3 regions of the Morganella sp. BCCO 40_0007 genome follow, and region 2 is predicted to be linked to each of the others. Evidence: predicted binding sites of a transcription regulator. Region 2 holds the regulator's gene; each other region holds the start of a gene.
What was found. Region 2 encodes CRP, which controls carbon source genes, mostly activating them, when cyclic AMP is high. Its sites were predicted from a motif close to ATGTGANNNNNNTCACAT; they were not measured.

Region 1 (5,263 bases), on a different contig from region 2:
GATGAACCGTCTGCCAACCGATTGAATGATGAAAAAAAACAGTGTTACGCGACGAACAAAGATCATCACTTTTATCGTTATGATGGGCTGAATGATAAAAAAATCGGTAACTTTATTCAGGCTGTTGCCGGAGCCGGAACATTACCGCCTCTTAAAAAAGAGGATGTCCTTGTTTACTTTGATGAAACGCTGATGGGTAAAGGTGATCGTGGCGTAGTGTTAACCGATGAGGCTATCTATTGTTTACCGGGCATGTTTGAGGATGAAGAGAAATTCTTCACTCGGTTCAGTAATATCGGGAAGGTCACTTTTTCCGGTACGCTGAATAAGCAAATTACTCTCTGGCTGAAAGAGGGGAAAAAACAGAAAATCACACTGACTCAATCCAACGCCGGTGCTAAAAAAGTCTTCGAAATGATTGAGCTGGCGATTGCCTGAGAAACGGGTTCAGTGCTGCGGAGCATTTTTTCGATTATTATCCGGAAAAGCTGAGAGGGATTGTAAGTATCCCAATAAAAATCCACGCAATAGCGTGGATTTTATGGTTTTTTACGATGCTTCTGATATTCAGCAAAACATCATAAGACTACAAATTTTAGTTACACATTAAACAGGAAATTCAGCACGTCGCCGTCTTTCACAATGTAATCTTTGCCTTCTGCGCGCATTTTACCGGCTTCTTTTGCACCTTGTTCGCCTTTGTACTGGATGAAATCCTCAAATGCGATGGTCTGGGCGCGGATAAAACCTTTTTCAAAGTCGGTGTGGATTTTACCGGCTGCCTGCGGAGCGGTGGCGCCGACAGGGATAGTCCATGCACGGACTTCTTTTACACCGGCGGTGAAATAGGTCTGCAGGTTGAGCAGGGCGTAACCGGCGCGGATCACGCGGTTCAGGCCCGGTTCTTCGATACCGAGGTCAGCCATAAACTCTTCACGGTCGCCATCTTCCAGCTCGGCGATATCAGATTCAATTGCCGCGCATACCGGCACAACCACTGAACCTTCTTTCTCTGCGATTTCACGCACCTGATCCAGATACGGGTTGTTCTCAAAGCCATCTTCATGGACATTGGCAATGTACATGGTTGGTTTCAGGGTCAGGAAGCTCAGGTAGCGGATCGCGCCCATTTCTTCTTTGTTCAGATTCAGCGTGCGCAGCATCTGTGCATTTTCCAGCAGCGGCAGGCATTTTTCCAGTACTTCCAGTTCCAGTTTCGCGTCTTTATCGCCGCCTTTGGCACGTTTCTGCACGCGGTGAATAGCGCGTTCGCAGGTGTCGAGGTCAGCCAGCGCTAGTTCGGTATTGATGGTATCAATATCTTCTGCCGGGTTAACACGGCCGGAAACGTGAACAATGTTATCATCGTCAAAGCAGCGGACAACGTGACCGATAGCTTCTGTTTCGCGGATGTTGGTCAGGAACTGGTTACCCAGACCTTCACCTTTGGATGCGCCTTTCACCAGACCGGCGATATCGACGAATTCCATGGTGGTCGGCAGAATACGCTGTGGTTTTACGATTTCCGCCAGTGCATCCAGACGGGCATCCGGCATCGGCACCACGCCGGTGTTCGGCTCAATTGTACAGAACGGAAAGTTCGCCGCTTCAATTCCTGCTTTGGTCAGCGCGTTAAACAGCGTTGATTTCCCGACGTTCGGCAGACCGACGATACCACATTTGAAACCCATAAATTCTTCACCTTAAAAATGACAGCAGACCAAAACGGCCTGCAAGCACGTTAAATAATTGCCGCCGATTATACACGGTTACGGATAAACAGACGATACCTGAGGCTCACTGACCGGCTTTAAATGTATGCAGACGTGAAATGGCTTTTGCCATGCCGTCTTTCATCAGCACATCGGTGCAGCGTACCGCTTCATCGATGGTTTCATCTATCAGTTTCTGTTCAGAAGCCGGGGGCTTGCCCAGCACAAAACCGACCACTTTACTTTTATCACCCGGATGGCCGATGCCGATACGCAGGCGATGAAAGTTAGGGTTGTTGCCCAGCTTGCTCTGGATATCTTTCAGGCCGTTATGGCCGCCGTTGCCGCCGCCGAGTTTCATTTTTGCCACGCCGGGCAGGAGATCCAGCTCATCATGTGCCACCAGAATTTCATCCGGGGCAATCTGATAGAAACCGGCGAGGGCGCTGACCGCTTTTCCGCTCAGGTTCATAAAGGTGGTCGGTACCAGCAGACGGACATCATTCCCCTGAATATTCAGGCGCGCAGTATAACCGTAAAACTTACTTTCTGATTTTAATGACTGGTTATAACGGCGGGCCAGTTCATCCACATACCAGGCACCGGCATTGTGGCGGGTTTGGGCGTATTCCGCACCGGGGTTGGCCAGCCCCACAATTAATTTTATCTGACTCACACTTGTATCACTTGTTGTTCAGGCAGGTTTGACTGCAAAGAGGGCTATTCTACCCGTCACCCGCGCGGAGTACAAAAGAAACGTCCTTCCGGGACGGATGTGACTATTTGTGCAATAATTTAGTGATGAATTATTAAATTTCGCTTTTTGGCACAATAAGCCAAATAAAATGTTTTATTTTTGGCCTGTGTGATCTGAACCGCAACATATTGCGGCAAATTCGGGCTATACTTAGTGTCAAGAAGGAATTCCTGCTTTCGTACTTTGAGTTGTTAAAAGACAAAAGAGTGGCGGAGGTCCCTATGAAACGTAAATTATCCTTATTACTCGGTAACCTGCTGATGGTTGTCGGTATGTTACTGATGGTCGGCAGTATGGCCTTTACTGTCAGTGTCCTTATTTTCGCACTCCCGTTACCGGATATTTATTCCGAAGCCTCTCTGATGGGGATCTTTATCGGTGCGCTGGTATGGCTGGGCGGAGCCGGTCTGAGCGGGCGTCGTGAATCCATCGCGGATAAATATTACTGGCTGCGTCATTTCCACAGCCGTTATCGCCGCCGGATGCCGTAACACGGGTGTCATAAAATAACCGGGAACGGTTATTACCCTCTGCGGTTAAATGCCTGCCAACAAAAAACCCGTTGTGTTCACAACGGGTTCAGACACGCAATGTGTACGCTGATGGTTAAATCAGTGCTCGAACATCGCGGAGATAGACTCTTCATTACTGATACGGCGGATGGCTTCTGCCAGCATTCCGGATAAAGTCAGTGAACGGACTTTATTCAGTGCTTTAATTTCCGCTGATAACGGAATGGTGTCACAGACAATCACTTCATCAATCACAGAATCACGGATATTGTTTACCGCGTTGCCGGAGAAGATAGGGTGAGTTGCGTATGCAAACACACGTTTCGCACCACGTTCTTTCAGTGCTTCCGCAGCTTTGCACAGCGTGCCCCCAGTATCGATCATATCGTCAACCAGTACACAGTCACGACCGGCAACATCACCGATGATATGCATCACCTGAGAAACGTTCGCACGCGGGCGGCGTTTATCAATGATAGCCATATCAGTGTCGTTCAGCAGTTTGGCGATCGCACGGGCGCGGACCACACCACCGATATCCGGAGAAACCACAATCGGGTTATCCAGATTTTTCTGCAACATATCTTCCAGCAGGATAGGGCTGCCGAATACGTTATCAACCGGGACATCGAAGAAGCCCTGAATCTGCTCAGCGTGAAGATCTACTGTCAGCACACGGTCAACACCCACACTTGAGAGGAAGTCAGCGACCACTTTCGCGGTGATTGGCACACGCGTGGAGCGGACGCGGCGATCCTGACGGGCATAGCCGAAATACGGGATAACAGCAGTGATACGACCCGCAGAAGCACGGCGCAGCGCGTCAACCATAACAACCAGTTCCATCAGGTTATCGTTGGTCGGTGCACAGGTAGACTGGATGATGAATACATCACCACCACGCACGTTTTCATTGATTTGAACACTGACTTCACCGTCGCTGAAACGACCGATTGCAGCGTCTCCGAGGTTAGTGTACAGGCGGTTGGCAACACGTTGTGCTAGTTCCGGGATGGCGTTACCAGCAAAAAGCTTCATATCAGGCACGAGAAAAACCTCAGGCATGCGTCCAGAGAGATTGAATTGTGAACCTGAAAGCGTCCGGGGACGGAATCAGGGGCAATTACAGTAGACCAGCGCGGAACTGATGAAGCGGCGAAATGTTGACACCACGTGCCACAAAGCCCTTCACCCACGCCGGCGCGTTAATTAACACCTGTCGGGCGGCTGCCTGGTTTTCGAACTCTCCGAACACACATGCACCCGTACCGGTCAGGCGTGACGGGGTATATTGTAGCAGCCAGGAAAGAAGATCATCAACCTCACGAAAACGTTTTCTTGCGATCGGTTCACAGTCATTTGCGTACGGAGCCTGTAATAATGCGGGCAGAGAGCGGATCGGCGTGTCGCGAATTAATTGCGGATCTGTGAAGATAAGCGGTGTCGGAACCGAAATTCCGGGGTGTGCGACCAGATACCAGCGCTCCGGCGGAGACGCCGGGTGCAGAATTTCGCCTATTCCTTCAGCAATGGCCGCATGACCCCGGACAAATACCGGGACGTCGGCACCGAGTGTGACACCGAGTTCTGCAAGCGTGTCGTCAGGTAACTGTAACCGCCAGTGATAGTTCAGTGCAATAAGCACTGTCGCGGCATTGGAGGAACCGCCGCCGATACCGCCGCCCATCGGCAGTACTTTTTCAACGGCAATATCCGCACCGGGCAGACCGGCGGTCAGCTGATGCTCCCGGGCATAGTGTTGTAACAGGTGTGCTGCGCGGATCACCAGATTTTGCTCATCCGGTACGCCGGCAAGCGGGGTCAGCAGACGGATCACACCATCAGTGCGCGGTGTGATTGTGACACTGTCACCATGATCCAGAAACTGAAACAGGGTTTGCAGAGTGTGATAGCCGTCCGCACGGCGGCCTGTGATATACAGAAACAGGTTCAGTTTGGCGGGAGACGGCCAGGTCAGAGATGTCAGTTGAGTGTCCATGAATCCATTTTCAGTTTAATACGGTTATCACCCTGTTCGATATCCAGACGGTTCGGCAGTTGCGGGGACACTTTTTCATCATAAGACTGATAAGTGACTTTCCACTTTTCCATGCCCTGCGACCAGTTCAGTGCTTTCAGGTGATACTGATTACTGATGGCATAAGACTGCGCATCGCCCGGCAGGCCGACAATCCACTGACGCAGGTTTTCCATCGGGATGGCCATGCCGGTCAGCTGGTAAATCATACTGTCCGGGTCATCACTGTAATATTTCTGACCTT
Region 2 (5,263 bases):
AACCTGGAGTGGATACAGAAGTTAGTCCGTGACACCAGCGATCGCGGGCATTCGCGGGAGGCAGTGATGGATTCCGTCGTACGTTCGATGGATGATTACATCCGCTATATCACCCCGCAGTTTTCCCGCACCCACATTAACTTTCAGCGGGTACCGACTGTGGACACCTCGAATCCGTTTTCGGCCAAATCCATTCCGTCACAGGACGAGAGCTTTACCGTGATCCGCTTCCGTGGCCTGAAAAAAATCGATTTTCCCTATTTGTTATCCATGCTTCAGGGGTCGTTTATTTCCGCCTCAAATACGATTGTTGTACCCGGCGGCAAATTAGGACTGGCAATGGAATTAATAATGGCGCCCCTGGCAGAGCAATTATTACAGGGAAAACAAATAAACAAGCGATAAAAAAACCGGGTAATAATGTATTACCCGGTTTATGTTCAAAAATAAAAATAATCTTTCAAAAAATTATTCAATATTTTTCACTTCAAAACTATGTGTAATGTTAACACTTTCGCCTAACATTAATGAAACAGAACAATATTTTTCAGCGGATAATTGCACGGCACGCCCGACAACGTTTTCTGTCAGGTCACGACCGGTTACAATAAAATGCAGATTGATGTGAGTGAATAAACGCGGCGCGGTTTCACGACGTTCAGCAGTAAGTTTTACATCACAATCAATGACTTGATTACGGCCTTTTTGCAAAATAGAGACAACATCAATGGCGCTGCAGCCGCCGGTTGCCATCAGTACCATCTCCATCGGGTTCGGGGCTTTTTCACCGGCATTACCGTCCATCGTAATCTGGTGTCCTGACGCGGATTCCCCTAAGAAAGTCATGTTCTCAACCCACTTTACACGCGCTTCCATTTTTATACCCTCATCATCAATATAATTCACGACAGACTACCCTTTCATTCACGGGCTGGCAATCTATCTCATAGTTTATTATGCTGAAGCGAGACAGTGGAAGACAGGACTGTTTTCCTGTGCTAAAAACACGGCAAGGATTTATCTATGGCTAAGATCAATATCTTTCCGTGTGGATTATTATACTATTTTAATAAACTAACTTGCCGGAAATTCAGCAAGTTAATATGATAAGCTAAGACTTTATATAATTGCAGAGCGTAAACAACGGTTTGCAATAACTAACAACAGAGGATAACGCGAATGGTTCTCGGCAAGCCACAAACAGACCCCACGCTTGAATGGTTTTTGTCTCACTGCCATATCCACAAATATCCATCCAAAAGCACACTTATTCATCAGGGCGAAAAGGCAGAAACACTCTACTACATTGTAAAAGGTTCTGTTGCGGTACTGATCAAAGATGAAGAAGGCAAAGAGATGATTTTATCCTATCTCAATCAGGGTGATTTCATCGGTGAACTCGGATTATTTGAGGAAGGTCAGGAACGTACAGCGTGGGTACGGGCAAAAAGCGCCTGCGAAGTTGCAGAAATCTCGTACAAAAAGTTCCGCCAGCTTATCCAGGTTAACCCGGATATCCTTATGCGCCTTTCCGCGCAGATGGCAAGCCGCCTGCAAACCACATCAGAAAAGGTCGGAAACCTTGCATTCCTTGATGTGACAGGCCGCATCGCCCAGACATTACTGAACCTGGCGAAACAGCCGGATGCGATGACGCACCCGGACGGTATGCAAATCAAAATTACCCGTCAGGAAATCGGCCAGATTGTGGGATGTTCCCGCGAAACAGTCGGCCGTATTCTGAAGATGCTGGAAGATCAGAACCTGATCTCCGCACACGGTAAAACCATCGTGGTATACGGCACCCGTTAATCCGGACGACCTTTATCACCAAAACAGGCGCAATTGCGCCTGTTTTTCTTTTCTTAATCATCAGTGATTACTGAAGAATATCTGCCCTGCGGTATCGCAGCTTTCCTTCACGGCAGGCTTGATCAAAGGATGCTTTCAACTGACGCATTGCTGCTGTTTTACGCTCTGCAATGTTCATTTTTTTATCTCAGAAATGTCGTGTTTTAAGTACATACCCTTTACCTCCTTCACCAAGACCAGCCCTTGGTAAAGATGAACATAAAAGCTGCCATGAAGAAATTCTTCAAATTTGCCTGAAAGCCGGATTGTTATTATTTTACTGAAAGCAGATAAACATCCGGCAAACTTATCATGACAAAAACAATAATAAAATATACAAATCAGTTAGTTAAATACGTTAATGCGGTAAAATTACTGCATTTCCCGGAAGTCATTCAGGGTTTTTGCCAGTCGTTTCATTCCCTCATCCACATCTGCTTTTTCAATAATCAGCGACGGCGTAAAACGCAGAACATTGGTGCCGGCATTCAGCAGCATCAGGCCATTTTTGGCCGCGAGTCCCAGCAGTATTTTTGATTGATCGCGGAAGATACCCGCCAGTTCGGCACCTATCAGCAACCCTTTACCGCGGATCTCCGCAAACGCGCCAAATGTGCTGTTCAGGGATTGCAGAGCATCGGCAAACCACCGGTGACGTTCATCCACTCCCGCCAGCAGCGCCGGGTCATTAATCAGATCAAAGGCGGCATTGCCGACAGCGCAGGCCAGCGGATTGCCGCCATAGGTGGTACCGTGGGTACCGGGCACCATGACCTGCGCGATCGCCTGTTTTGTCAGCATCGCACTGATCGGAAAACCACCACCCAGCGCTTTCGCCGTGGTCAGAATGTCCGGCTCAATGCCGTAATCCATATAGGCAAACAGTTTTCCGCTGCGCCCCATCCCGCTTTGCACTTCATCAAAGACCAGCAATGCCTGATGTTTATCACACAGATCACGCACACCCTGCATAAAAGCAGGAGTGGCAGGCGTGATCCCCCCCTCACCCTGGATAGGTTCCAGAACCACGGCACAGGTGTGATCGTCCATCACCGCTTTGACAGCATCGAGGTCGTTGAAAGGTACATGAATAATATCTGCCGGTTTCGGCCCGAAGCCATCGGCATATTTCGGCTGGCCGCCGACAGAAACAGTGAAAAGTGTCCGGCCGTGGAAGCCATGGTGAAAAGCAATAATTTTGGTTTTATAAGGATGATGACGGGTCAGTGCATAATGACGTGCCAGTTTGAATGCAGCTTCATTCGCCTCCGCGCCGGAGTTGGCAAAGAAAACCCGTTCCGCGAACGTGTGTTTTATCAGCTTCTGCGCCAGTGTCAGTGCCGGTTCATTGGTAAAAATATTGCTGACATGCCAGAGTGACTCACTCTGGGTTTTCAGCGCAGCGACCAGCGCCGGATGACAATGCCCCAGAGCCAGTACGGCAATACCACCGGCAAAATCGACATATTCGGTGCCGTTCTGATCCCATACACGGCTTCCCTGTCCTCTGACAGGAATAAAATCAGCCGGTGCATAAATTGGCAGCATTACTTCATCATAAGTGCCGCGCGTTACCGCATTCTGTTTTGTCATCGTTCCTTACCTGATCTATCCACAAGTGAAAATATAATCACCAAATATGAATAAAAAATCAAATTAAAACGAATGAAAAAACAGAACCTAGGATAAAATAATCGATAACTGATTAGTATTTCAGGAAATTATTCAGGAGTTCATGCCCCTGTTCACTGAGAATACTTTCCGGATGGAATTGCACACCTTCAATCGGCAGGGTTTTATGGCGGATACCCATGATTTCATCCACATTACCGTCGTGCAGGCTCCATGCCGTGACTTCAAAAGAGGCCGGCAGTGTTTCCGGGGCAATCACCAGTGAATGATAGCGGGTGACGGTCAGCGGACGGTTCAGCCCTTTGAACACCCCCTGCTGATTATGATGGATTGCGGTGGTTTTGCCGTGCATGACTTTACGTGCCTTCACCACCTGTGCGCCAAACGCCTGACCGATAGCCTGATGCCCGAGGCAAACCCCGAGGATCGGAATCTCACCGGCGAAATGACTGACGGCATCCAGTGAAATACCGGCGTCAGACGGCGTACAGGGACCCGGTGAGATCACCAGGTGAGACGGCGATAATTGCTCAATATCACTGAGGCTGACGGCATCATTTCGTTTAACCTGTACATCTGCACCTAACTCACAGAAGTATTGATACAGGTTATAAGTAAATGAGTCATAATTATCGATAATTAATAGCATGATTAATCTATATCCAACTGATATATTTATCTTTTTTATTTTCAAACTGCTGCGTCAGGCACACGTTGACAGCGCCCGGCAACCACAGGGGATTGCACAGTCAGCTTCATGAAGCGGGCTATAATACCACAGCCGGACAGAGAAAATAGCCCGAATGCGGCATGGTACCGCAGAGGCAGATATCGTCTGATTCAGACTATCAGGGAGTTTGACATGCTTACGGGGAATATCCGGAAATATTCCCCTTAGTCTGCACGAAAATACGGTTTATTTTACGATAGTTGCAGAAATAATTTTGATCGGTGTTGACGGTACATTCTGGTAAGGACCGATGTTTTCAGTCTTCACTTTTGAGATTTTATCGACAACATCCATGCCGTTCACGACTTTACCAAACACGGCATAGCCAAAATCACGCTGGCCGTGGTCGAGGAATGCATTATCCGCCACGTTGATAAAGAACTGGCTGGTTGCGCTGTCTTTATCTGCGGTACGCGCCATCGCAATGGTTCCGCGCAGATTACGCAGGCCGTTATCCGCTTCGTTTTTGACAGGCGGGCGGGTCTGTTTCTGATTCATATCCGCCGTAAAGCCGCCGCCCTGCACCATAAAGCCCGGGATGACGCGGTGGAATGTTGTATCGTCATAGAACTTATCTGAGACATACTGTTTAAAATTTTCCACAGTTTTCGGCGCTTTTTCATTATCCAGCGCAATTTCAAAATCACCTGCGGTGGTGGTAAATTTAACATGCGTCTGCTCCGCCGCGAACGCCAGCGAAGTTGCACTGAGGGTACAGGCTGCCACAAATGAAACTAAAACTCGTTTTAACATTCCCAATTCCTTTCAACGAAATAAACTTACACTAATCTTAACGATTTTAATGGGCAATGGCGCGAAGTGCCACCGATTTACTTTAATTTACTTTCACGGCAGGGATGAAGAATTAATATAAGAATTTTTCACGTATTTGTACTGATGATATTTCGCTCACGGCCCGTAATTAAGCAAAATTCGGCGAAATTTTTCATCCCGCTGATACATTTATTCCATTTAACGTGTAAATATAAATATCATACTGATCTTTATGGATAATTTTCATTTACTGATAAAAAACTCAACTTATGCCAA
Region 3 (5,263 bases), on a different contig from region 2:
CTCTGCTGATTTTAATAATAAAGACGGTAAGCCGGTCAATATTGACAAGGTGGGTGCTGATATTCTGGAAAGCTACCAGTGGCTGTATGATAATTATGATGGCCTGAACGGCGATAAGCCACTGTCCGAAATCAAAAAATCACCGCATTATCAGAACTTCATCACCAAGATGCGCTATTTATATGCGGCTATCGGCGGAACATTTGATCATGCTGTTTCCTATCCGTGGGTCACCTATTTATTTATGAATATGACACCGGAGCAGGTTGCGGATATTACCGCGAAAACCATCGAATGGCAGAAATCAGAGCCGGTTGAAGGTGTGGTATGGGAAAGTCCGGCATCATTGCCGGGACAGGCCGGGGTTGTTGTGATTGACTGGCATAATGGCTTCCGCCTGGTGCCGGAAATGCAGGATCTGTATCAGCAGCTGCAAAAATCCGGTATTGATGTGTACGTGATTTCTGCGTCAAACCTTGAAGTGATTAAATCGATTGTCACACAACCGCCGTATTCCGTACCGGAATCTCAGGTATTTGCCATGCATTTACTGCGTACCGGTGATAATAAACTGACATCCGACCTGGACCCGGCGTATCCGCAGACTCAGGGTAAAGGAAAAACGGAGACTATCCGTAAATTTATTCAGGATAAATATGCCGGTAAAGGGCCTTTATTAGTCGCCGGTGACAGTGAGGGCGACCAGAATATGATGTCCGATTTCCCGGATACGGAGGTCGTACTGATTATTAACCGTCTGCGCTCACCGGATACCATTATCGGCCAGTTATCAAAACAGGCCGTTAAAGAACATGGTCAGAAAGACGCCAAAGTATTATTGCAGGGACGTAATGACAGCACCGGCGTATTTGTACCGTCACAACTTCATACACCATTGGGTGCGAAAGAAGGGCGGGCGTTAAAATAACAGCCGGTTTGGTCAGTTTAAGGAAATACTGATAACCCCGGCCGGTAATACACACTATGATAGTAAAAAGTGACTATTTCAGGGATGTCAGAAAGGTATGGATAAATATATTGTGTGTTATGAAGGTCTGGGGTTAACCGGCTCGGTATTGTTCCGCAGCCAGGTGGCAATTAATACCGATATCAGCAGAACAGAAGCAGAACGTTTTATCGCGCTGTTTCATAATGCCGCTGCGGCAGATGCGGTAAAGCATAATATTAACGCGGCACGTTATGTCATTGTGAATATCTGCAAACTGTGAAAACGGAATACGGCGGGGCTGCCGCCGTACTCTTTTCTCAGGATATCTTTTCTCAGAATATCTTTTCTCAGGATAATGTCAGTGTATGGGTAATGGCACAATTCTCAGTAAACGCCTCATCATGACTGACCAGCAATAATGCGCCCTTATAACTGCGCAGCACATTTTCCAGTAATAGCCGCGAATCGAGATCCAGATGATTATCCGGTTCATCCAGCAGCAAAATATCCGGCAGAGGTTCGGATAACGTCAATGCCAGCAGGGTCACTTTCAGTTGTTCGCCGCCGCTTAATTGTGACAGCGGAATTAATCCCTTATCCCCCCTGATCCGCAATGCACCAAGGTGTGTCCGCCAGGTTTGCGCCGGAATAGCCGGATCAAATTCACACAATGCTTCTGTGACCGGCAGTGACTTATTCAGTAACGCCAGGTGCTGATCCAGATAACGCAGACGGCCGTGCAGGGAATACTGCCCGGATTTGGCGGTCAGCAGTCCGGCCAGCACTTTCAGTAAGGTGGATTTCCCGCAGCCGTTACGTCCGGCAATATGCCAGTGTTCACCACCGGAAATGGTCAGCGACAACGGCTCTTGTGTCCCGAACGGCAAAATCAGATCAGCGGTATTTATCCGCACCCGTTTTTGCTCCCCGGTGTAATTAAACGCCAGCATCTGCGGGGTTATATGCTCTATTTTCTCATTCACGTCCCGGCGCTGGCTGTCCAGCTGAGTCATAACCCGTTCATGACGGCCGGTGATTTTTGATTGTTGTTTCTCCGCTTTATTCTTTTTCATATCCAGCAGCAGGGCTGAGGAAGAACCGGATGAGCGTACTTTTTCACCCTGGCGGCGGCGCTGTGCTTTCTTTTCCAGCGCGCACTGTAATGCTGTTTTTTCCCTGTTCAGTTGTGACTGAAGCTGCTTTTCCTCATTTTGCAGCGCACTGAGCTGATAGGCTTTCTGCTCTGCATAATGGGTGTAATTGCCGCCGTACTCGCCGAGTGCAGAGGGCGTGAGTTCAAAGATCCGCTGCATGGTATCCAGTAAACGCCGCTCATGGCTGATAACCAGAGCCCCGGCAGGATGATTCAGCAGTTGTTCACTCAGCCAGCGGCGTCCGGCTGTATCCAGGTGGTTTCCGGGTTCATCAAGTAACAGGAACGCGCCGGGTTGCAAAAAGGCACGGCAGAGTGCCAGCCGGGTCTGTTCACCGCCGCTCAGGCTTGTACAGAGTGTTTCCGGCGGGAGATGTGCCAGCTGTGCGCTTTCCAGCAGAGATTGCTGCTGTCGCGGCACGTCCCATTTATCGGCCAGAAAATCGTAATCGTCCGGTGTGGCTGTGCCGTCCTCAGTACGGCGGATGGCCGCCTGAATACCGGTGATCCCGAGTGCGTCCGACAGAGTGATGCCGGAAAGGCGGGTCAGCTGCGGCACATAATAAAACGGTACCTGCCAGCGGACAGTGCCGGAAGCCGGTTGCCGCTGCTGCACAAGCAGTGACATCAGCACGGATTTACCGCGTCCGTTATGGCCGGTCAGCCCCTGAACCTGACGGGTTAATGTGCCACTGATGTTGTTAAACAGCGGAATATCGTTAAATGTCACTGATAAGTGAGAAAACCAGCATTGTACGGGCATAAAAAAGCTCCTGAATAATCAGGGACAGGCCGATATGCCGGATAAAAAAGAAAACTGTGACGAGGATAGCTGCCTGCCCGATATCAAAACAACGCATTAACAGAAATGCGGATGATACAGCAATGGGATTCAGGCAATTAAATCATGTCGGCAGACATCCTCAGGGGAAATGAACTGCGGCAATGGTGTCAAATAAAAGCAGGATTGTAAACCCCCGGATTCCGGGATTTCCGCAGAGTACGCAGGAATGATTTTTTCCCGGAATGTTACTGTCAACCGGCGATATTTTCGTTATCCTGTCCGGCCTTAATCGTTTTTTATTTTTCCGGCAGCGGATATTCAGTAACAGGATGGGTTATGAGTTCAGCAGAAACAGTCTATCAGGTTGATCAGAAACGCAGAATTATCACCTGTGTTATTACATTTTTTGTAGTCATTGTTCTTTATATTGCACTGGCGTATTTATTTCAGACCCGGATGCCGGGTGTGGCAGCTGCGCTGGGTCTGACCGTGTATGTTTATATCGCACAATTTCCGGTGATTAAAGTGTACGGCGATAAGCTGACCTCCAAAATTGCTGTCGGTAAAGTGGTGTCTATGCCGTTTGACGGCGGGCATTTCTCCCTGCAGGAAGTGAAAGGGCTGAAAGCGTTAATGGTCTCTTTTTCCACGGATTCCTGTATTCTGAGCTACCACCCGGCAAACAGCCGCCGTGTCCGGATTGTCGGGCCGACACTGAAAAAAGATCAGTTAAAAGCTATTTTTGATGCTATTCCGGCAGCGTCAAAACGCGCGTTATAATACGGTTGCCCGGTTATGATCCCGGGCACTCCCCGCATTTCCCGTAAAAACCATATGTGTTAACATGGTCACACTTTTCCGCTAAAAGCTGTATCGATACAGCTTCCTCGTACGGAGGATCATCATGACTGACACCCTGTCAAGAAATCAGGCCTGGCTGCGGGTTATTGTGCTTGCCGTGGCGGCATTTGTGTTTAATACCACTGAATTTATTCCGGTTGCGCTGCTGAGTGATATCTCGGCGGGCTTTGCGATGCAACCCGCGCAGACCGGACTGATGATCACGATTTATGCCTGGGTGGTGGCGCTGGCGTCGTTACCGCTGATGCTGCTGACGGCACGTATCGAACGGCGGAAATTGCTGCTCTGGCTGTTTACGGTGTTTGTGATAAGTCACATTGTGTCGGGACTGGCGCAGCGTTTTGATGTGCTGGTGGTCAGCCGGATAGGTGTGGCACTGGCACATGCGGTGTTCTGGTCGATCACCGCCTCTCTGGCGGTCAGGGTAGCACCGCCCGGTAAAAAATCCCAGGCGCTGGGACTGCTGGCAACCGGTACGGCACTGGCAACGGTTCTGGGGCTGCCAATCGGCCGTGTTATCGGGCAGTGGGTCGGCTGGCGGATGACGTTCTTTTGTATCGGGGGTCTGGCGCTGATTACGATGGCGGCGATGGCGCGTTTTCTTCCGCTGTTACCGAGCGAGCATTCCGGTTCACTGAAAAGTATACCGGTTCTGTTCAGACGACCTGCTTTAGTGGGGATTTTTGTCCTGACAGCGATTGTGGTCACCGGGCATTTCACGGCATATAACTATATTGAGCCGTTTGTGCAGACCGTGGCCGGGAAATCACAGGATTTCGCCACGCTGTTTCTGCTGATTTTCGGTGCAGCGGGGATTATCGGCAGTGTGATTTTCAGCCGTTACAACACCCGGCTGCCGCTGCTGTTTCTGCCTGCGGCGATCATATTATTAACCGTATGCCTGATGCTGCTGCTGACCAGCCGTGTGACCGATACTGCGCTGATTATCCTCGGGGTCGTCTGGGGGATCGGTATGATGTGTACTGCGCTGGGGTTACAGGTCAAAGTGATTGATTTATCACCGGATGCCACCGATCTGGCGATGTCTGTTTATTCCGGCATTTTTAATATCGGTATCGGCGGCGGGGCGCTGCTCGGTAATCAGGTGATTATTCATATGGGAATGGAACAGATAGGTTATGCCGGGGCGGTATTTGCTGTGGCGGGTGTACTTATCTCGTTCTTTGTATTCAGCCGTTACCGGGCACTGTTTATTCAGAGGCCGAAGGCGGAGAGCCGCATTACCTCTCATAATCCGTCATAAATAAATATAATCCCGCACCTTTTTATTGCGGGATTTTTTCTGATTTCTTTATACTGTCCGCCATACTGAATGACAAAGACATTAACGGGTGATTTATGAATGGGTTATTATGGCTGACACTGGCCGTGGGGGCGGAAGTCATTGCCACCTCCATGTTACGGGCAGCAGACGGTTTTACCCGGCTGATTCCGTCGGTCGTGGTGGTGATCGGCTATTGTGTATCGTTCTGGGCGCTGTCTCAGGTGGTGCGGA

Region 1: pth (aminoacyl-tRNA hydrolase) is a predicted target of CRP. The motif match lies at 2,576-2,593, and genes of this name have one in related genera.
Region 3: R5268_RS10350 (sugar transporter) is a predicted target of CRP. The motif match lies at 3,723-3,740, and genes of this name have one in related genera.

What each region holds. Positions count from the first base shown of each region.
Region 1 is NZ_JAVBIN010000003.1:209,865-215,127, reverse strand. It holds gene R5268_RS05270 (hypothetical protein) at 1-438, shown strand, start outside; gene ychF (redox-regulated ATPase YchF) at 600-1,691, opposite strand; gene pth (aminoacyl-tRNA hydrolase) at 1,798-2,388, opposite strand; gene R5268_RS05255 (stress-induced protein YchH) at 2,691-2,960, shown strand; gene prs (ribose-phosphate diphosphokinase) at 3,081-4,028, opposite strand; gene ispE (4-(cytidine 5'-diphospho)-2-C-methyl-D-erythritol kinase) at 4,105-4,980, opposite strand; gene lolB (lipoprotein insertase outer membrane protein LolB) at 4,965-5,263, opposite strand, start outside.
Region 2 is NZ_JAVBIN010000004.1:18,818-24,080, forward strand. It holds gene R5268_RS05865 (phosphoribulokinase) at 1-405, shown strand, start outside; gene R5268_RS05870 (OsmC family protein) at 469-876, opposite strand; gene crp (cAMP-activated global transcriptional regulator CRP) at 1,180-1,812, shown strand; gene R5268_RS05880 (aspartate aminotransferase family protein) at 2,224-3,444, opposite strand; gene R5268_RS05885 (aminodeoxychorismate synthase component II) at 3,557-4,132, opposite strand; gene ppiA (peptidylprolyl isomerase A) at 4,400-4,966, opposite strand.
Region 3 is NZ_JAVBIN010000007.1:184,066-189,328, reverse strand. It holds gene R5268_RS10370 (haloacid dehalogenase-like hydrolase) at 1-928, shown strand, start outside; gene R5268_RS10365 (hypothetical protein) at 1,026-1,229, shown strand; gene R5268_RS10360 (ATP-binding cassette domain-containing protein) at 1,297-2,865, opposite strand; gene R5268_RS10355 (hypothetical protein) at 3,223-3,666, shown strand; gene R5268_RS10350 (sugar transporter) at 3,791-5,011, shown strand; gene R5268_RS10345 (SMR family transporter) at 5,107-5,263, shown strand, end outside.